One region of the Melissococcus plutonius ATCC 35311 genome, then DNA from elsewhere that is predicted to be linked to it. Evidence: riboswitches for the same ligand, from Rfam matches in the RefSeq annotation. Region 1 holds a riboswitch; the other holds the start of a gene.

What was found. A riboswitch is a leader RNA that binds a small molecule or an ion and turns the genes downstream of it on or off. The one in region 1 is predicted to bind thiamine pyrophosphate.
Region 2: another riboswitch for thiamine pyrophosphate. It lies ahead of MPTP_RS10220 (thiaminase II/PqqC family protein); the one in region 1 lies ahead of thiT (energy-coupled thiamine transporter ThiT).

What each region holds. Positions count from the first base shown of each region.
Region 1 is NC_015516.1:52,915-56,338, forward strand. Features, by position in the region: gene MPTP_RS00205 (metal ABC transporter permease) at 1-285, shown strand, start outside; gene purR (pur operon repressor) at 441-1,262, shown strand; TPP riboswitch at 1,392-1,492, shown strand; gene thiT (energy-coupled thiamine transporter ThiT) at 1,546-2,148, shown strand; gene MPTP_RS00220 (hypothetical protein) at 2,451-2,816, opposite strand; gene MPTP_RS00225 (C39 family peptidase) at 3,191-3,424, shown strand, end outside.
Region 2 is NC_015516.1:1,030,724-1,034,147, reverse strand. Features, by position in the region: gene thiD (bifunctional hydroxymethylpyrimidine kinase/phosphomethylpyrimidine kinase) at 1-11, opposite strand, end outside; gene thiM (hydroxyethylthiazole kinase) at 8-811, opposite strand; gene MPTP_RS10225 (thiaminase II/PqqC family protein) at 815-1,123, opposite strand; gene MPTP_RS10220 (thiaminase II/PqqC family protein) at 1,117-1,473, opposite strand; TPP riboswitch at 1,556-1,654, opposite strand; gene MPTP_RS04355 (lysylphosphatidylglycerol synthase transmembrane domain-containing protein) at 1,715-2,758, opposite strand; gene pepT (peptidase T) at 2,957-3,424, opposite strand, start outside.

The DNA of each region.
Region 1 (3,424 bases):
GTTTCCATTGCAGTAATGATTCCTATTGCAGGTGCCTTGTTAATTTCAGCAATTATGGTTTTACCAGCTGCTATTGGCATGAGGATTGGTAAAGGATTCAATATTGTCATCTTTATTAGTGTGATTGTAGGTATGGTTGGTATGTTGACTGGCTTGACTTCTTCTTATTATTTAGAAGCACCACCAAGTGCCAGTATTACTTTAGTTTTTATTCTTTTATTTTTATTAGTAAATGGATTACGTAAGTTATTTTTAATCAGACGAAGAAAAAGTAAAAATAATTAATGATAAGGAATTAGAAGAAAAATCGAAAGTTTTTCTTTCTAATTCTTCTTTTTTTATATAAACAGCGAACAATTTTTTTCAAAATAGAAAAAATACTCGAATTTTAAGAAAAAAAACTTTATAATAAAGAGCAATAGAAAAAAGGAGTGATAGATTTGAAAATTCGCAGAAGTGAACGACTGATAGATATGACGCAATATCTATTGAATCACCCTAATACACTCATTTCATTAACTTATTTCGCTGAACGCTATTATTCTGCTAAATCATCAATTAGCGAAGATTTAGCAATTATTAAAAAAACGTTTAATGAACGTGATATAGGGATGTTAGAAACAATTTCCGGGGCAGCAGGCGGTGTTCAATTTATTCCCAAGATTTCTTATGAAGATGCTAAAGAAATCATTTTAGAATTATGTAACAGGTTATCAGAACAAAATCGTCTATTACCTGGTGGTTATGTTTATTTATCTGATTTACTAGGTGAATCAGAATTATTACGTCAAGTAGGTCGCATTATTTCATCAAAATACTTAGGAAAATCTATTGATGCGGTCATGACTGTTGCAACAAAGGGAGTACCGATTGCCCAGGCAGTATCCTATTATTTAAATGTACCATTTGTTATCGTACGCAGGGATTCCAAGATAACAGAGGGATCTACTGTTAGTGTAAATTATGTTTCTGGTTCATCCGAGCGGATTGAAAAAATGGAATTATCAAAACGTAGCTTGAAACGTGGATCAAGAGTGTTAGTTGTAGATGATTTCATGAAAGGAGGCGGAACTGTGAATGGAATGAAGAGCATGATTGAAGAATTTGAAGCTGAACTTGTTGGAATCACCGTATTTGCTGAATCTAAATTTAATGGTCAACGTGCCATTAACAATGAATATACGTCGCTTTTATACGTGAAAGATGTAGATACCCATACAAAAACAATTAATGTGGTTCCTGGCAATTATTTTTCTGAATAATTTTATTTATAGATAAATTCTTTCAAAAAATTAACGAAAAGATTATTCATTTTGTTAATTTTATTTCAATATGTATTTGACAATTGCAAATAGGAATGAGAAAATATAAAAGTAAAAATTAAATAGAATACCGTCACAAGGGGGAGCCTGATGAGGCTGAGAATGAGAAGACTCTAAACCCTAGAACCTGTTACGTTAGTACGTGCGTAGGAATTGTGATGGAGTAGATAATATTGCTCCTCCTTTGATGAATGGTTTATTCTATACATAGGAGGAGTTTTTTTTGACAAGGAAATTAGATTTAGGTGTTTGGATAGAAGGCACGATTATTGCTGCTATGGCAATGGCTTTGTCATTTATTCCCATTCAAACAGCAAATGCATCATTTGACCTATCTTTAGGATTGGTGCCTTTAGCGCTATATTCCTATCGACGTGGCGTACTGCCAGGAATGACTGCTGGATTTATTTGGGGTTTATTAAATATTGTTTTAGGTAATGCAATGAAAAATTTTATTTCTGTCCCACAGATTATTTTTGAATATCCCTTTGCTTTTGCTTTTGGTGGAATGGGTGGTATTTTTTCTAGACAAATAAAAAATACTATTGAATTGAAGCAGATGACAAAAGCCAGCTGTTTTGTTATTCTTGGTGGTATAACTGCTGCATTTTCTAGATGGTTTTGGCATTTTTTGGCAGGCGTATTTGTTTGGGGAATGTACGCACCGAAAGGCATGAGTCCTTATTGGTATTCATTTATCATTAATGGAACTAGTGGAGTAGCAAATGCTATTTATATCTGTATTGTTTTAGTTATCCTAGTAAGAGTAGCGCCACAATTGTTCTTACCTAAAAAAACACATTCAATGATAGAAAACTATAAATGATTTTTAAATATTAGCTATTCTTCCCTTTAATATAGTAGATAATAAAACATCGAATGAAATATTTCATTCGATGTTTTATTATTTTATATCTAGTGGATAGGAAGAAAAGAAAAATATTTGGATAAACAAAAATAATCCATTATAAAAAATACACAATTTCTTAAAAGTTAATTATCCTAATAGAATTTGCTGTATAGGTTATCTAGTACAAAAAAGAAGCACAAGTAATTGAATGAATAAGAAAATTAATATATAAATAATTTGTTTAACATTTTATTTTAAGATGATTCATTTTTTGAAAATTAGTTAATCTGATAAGCTGAATCTTTTGCTAATGTGCTCACTTTCATGATGTGATCAACAAGAATCATACAAATCTGTTGAGGATTATTCTGTAATTTAAGCATAATGGAATTAGTAATATTTTTTGAAACAATCCAACCAGAAACAGTTTCAAATTCCTGATCAAGAGGTGATTCTTTTAATTGAAGGACAACTAAAGACTTTTGAATACAGGCTAATTGTAATTTTTGTAAAATAGCTTCTCTTTCTTGTTCTTCTTGTATTTTCTCTTTTGAATCCTCTAGAAATGTTGAAAAGAAATTTTGTGAAGATTGGAAAATTAATTTTTTGATATTTTGAATTTTTGTTTTATAATTATTCTCCAATATTCTTCACCCTCCTTTATAGGTATACTGTAATCTGATTTCAGCTAATAATCAAGTTGTTTCTATTCTAACGAATATTAAAAAATAATTCAAGAAATCTCAACTTTAATTTACAATAAGGTATAAATTACTATTTTTTTATAAAAAATAGTAATAGTTTTATTGATTGATTAAAATTTAATAAAAGTTAAAAAACTTATGTAAATTTTTTGTTATTCATGGTTTAATAGAAATAGGATATCCATATAAAATATTAATTTTCTCAATGAATGAAAAGGATTGATAGGAGATTTATGAATAAGAAGAAAAAATTTTTTTCTAAATGTCTTACACTTTTACTTTTAATTTTTCTTCTATTTTTTGGTATTAGGTTTTTGATAAAATCAGGATTAAAAGAAGACACAGCTAAAAATATAGCAACAAAAGATAAGATAACAATAAAGAAAAAATATTCGAATAAAGTAGAAAAACCAAAAAAATTGATCTATTCAGAAATAGTAAATCAGGAAATTCAGCAAAATAAATTACAAGGACACTTGGAAATTCCATTATACCTACAAACAGATAAGAAGTGGAAACAGCTGAGCTATGGTACTAATAACGGACAA
Region 2 (3,424 bases), 910 kb from region 1:
TTCCCTTTCATTTTATTTCCTCAATTCTAGCATGCTTTTGAACAACCTGACTATCAATAATAGACAACTGATCTAACAGCAATGTTCTGAATGATCCGACAGAGGGAGCAGATAATTTTGTTTGAGTTAGCTCACCTGCTACAGCGTACATTGTACAAGCAGTTACAACATCTTCTATATTTGGTTGTACCCTTTTTGCAAGGTATGCCCCGCATAGACAAGAGAGTAAACAGCCTGCGCCTGTCATCTTAGTAAAATAATCCGTTCCATTATGAATCAAATAGGTTGTTGTTCCATCTGTAACAACATCAGTTTTTCCACTAACAGCTACAAAGCTTTTATAGGTTTTCGCTACTTTTATTGCCATTGTTACGATATCCACTGAACCTTGACCAGCATAAACACCTTTTGCCTGCCATTCTTCATTAGCTAAGGCAGCAATTTCACCTGCATTCCCGCGAATCAATGTTGGTTGAAAGGCGTTTAATAAACGAATAGCTGCCTTTTTTCGATAGGTCGTTGCACCGACACCAACAGGATCTAAAACAATCGGTTTATTCATGCTCATTGCTGTTTGGCTTGCAACAATCATTGCTTGAATTTGTTCATCATTTAAAGTACCCATATTCATCACTTCTGAATCCGCTATTGTTGCAACTTCTTCCATTTCTGCTATTGTACTTGACATAAAAGGTGAAGCACCAACAGCAAGTAATCCATTTGCCGAATCATTTGCAACAACAATATTTGTTATATTGTGAACGAGCGGTTCTAAGTTTCTTACTTCTTCTATTTGTTTAAATTGATTCATCATTCATTTCCAACTTTCTTTTTTATAGGCCATTTCCCAAAATGCCCGTTCTTCATAACTACTAATTAAAAAATCGGTTAGCATTTGCTCATATTCCAAAGTTGTTGCCTTTTCTGCCAATCCATCTGTTATTATTATTTGGCGATTGACACATTTGTTATATTCTTCACTAGTATAAGTGTCAATAAAACACTGATAGAAAGGATTGGCTATTTTTGTTTGTTTGAGTTCTATTCCTATTTCTCTATATAACCAATAACAAGGTAATAGTGCTGCAACTACTCTTTTTAGTTGACCTGAATGGACTACGATGATAAATGGGTAATATAATGATAGGTTGCTGGTGCTATTGGTACTTGCTTCACTTCATTTTCTGTAATCATTGATTCTTTGAAAAAATTTTTTCTAAAGGCAATTTCTGTATTTTTTAAACCTTCTGCATTGTCTAAGAATAATTTTTTGTTAGCAGCTTCATTCGTTAATTCAGCAGCATGTAAAAGTATTTCATTAAAAACAATTAAATAATGATAATCCTGAATTAAATAATAACGAAAGATATCCATTTCTAAGCTGCCATTTTGTAATTTCTTAATAAATGGATGATGCTGACACTCAAGCCAAATCGTTTCAGCTTTCGCTCTTGCTTCTGTTGTAAATGTCATTCATTTCCTCCCTTAAAAAATTTAGGGAAAAAGCATCAAAGAAAAAAACACTCCAACTCACAGCAGTTGAAGTGTCAATAATTTTCTCATCAGACGACTTCCCTACGCGAGTCTCAACTCACAGGTTCAAAGGGTCCATTCCGTAGAATATCTCAGTCAAAAGACTCCCCTAGTACATCATGATTATAGCATAGTTTATCCAAAAACAATGGATAAAAATAAAAAAGCTAAATAAATTTATCTATTTCAGTTTATATTCTTTGTTTTTTTTATTATTCAAAATATCTATTTTTAGTTCTTTGTATTTTTGATTTATCGTATAAAACATACCAATTAAAAATGGAAAAACGAAACTTCCAAATCGATAAATTAATACAGAAGCAATGGCATCCACTTCACCAACAAGCGGTGTAAATAGTAATAAATAAATAAATTCAAAAGAGCCAATGCCAGCAGGTGTTGGAATAATGCCAGATAGAATAATAGCTAAATTGGTTAAAAAAAGGACTAAAAAGAAATCAATTTTTGGATGATCTATTACTAAAAAGACATAGGGAATCATGTACCAAAATAGCAACTTTATAATATTCCAACCGAAAATTGGTAAAAAAGCAGATCGATTTTTTGTTATTGTCTGAACTGTTTCACGTAAAGAATAAATTTGTAAATTGCAATTGTCCACCCAACTTCGTAATTTCGGATGTTTTATCCATTTATTGGTCCAATAGACAAAGAAAATTTGTACATTTAAACTACTTGACAACAAAAGCAGACTTAAAACAATCAATCCGGTGATGATTATTCCAAAAATAAGGAATGGTATCATTTTTGGCATTTGTTGGTGCAATGAAGAAAATTTAAAAATGAACCCAACTATTGCCCAAAAAATAATGGCAGATTTATACATAATCAGATGCATTGCTGAAATACCGATTCCCTTAGATATGGCAATTCCTTGTTTTTTATAAAAATAGACTTCAGATACAAAGGTAGCTGTTCCAAACGAAATAACACGATAAAAAGCAATCTGGCACGAAGTAAAGAAGCCATCAACTTTTGAAAATTTTGGTTGAAAATATTTAGCAATAGCTTTGATTGAGTGACCTTCAATCCACTGGTAAATAAACCCCAAAAGAATGATTGCTAATATAACCAACCAGCTTGTTTTTAACAATTGCGTAAAAATGGTGGTAAGAGAACTATCCATGGTATAAAAAATCAACCCAATAATTAAAATTAATAAGACACTATTCATTAATATCTTCAATGGTAAATTTTTTTTCATAGTTTCTCCTCTTGTATAATTCTATCAATGATACTATCAGTAAATTATTAATTTTATCAGAATCAAATTAAAAATAAAGTATTTTTCATATTTATTCTAAATATTTATAGCTTACTTAAAAAATCTTAAAACAAATGAAGTAAAATCCCATGTATAAATACAATTCATTGTTCGATATTTAATTGTTGTTTATTCCCTTCATTGTTCACTTTTACTATTTAATTCAGCAATTTTAATAATGACACCTGTTGCTTTTTCCATAGATTGCAAAGAAACAAATTCATATCGTCCATGCATATTTTCACCACCGGCAAAAATATTAGGCGTAGGTGTACCAAGAAAGGAAATCTTTGAACCATCTGTTCCTCCCCGTACTGGTTCAATAATCGGTTTGATATTTAACGCTAGCATAGCTTTTTTTGCTAATTCAACAATAGATAAATCTTTTTCAATAATACTACGCATATTATAGTATTGGTCAAATAAATGAACATGAATACGTTCAGCATCTAACTTTGAATTCATATTTTTTTGTATGGTCGTAATCATTTTTTTACGATCGTTAAATTTTTCAGCATGATGATCACGAATAATATAGGTCATCTTTGCGCTATCAGGTGTCCCCTCTAAAGAAGCTAAATGATAAAATCCTTCATAGCCTTCTGT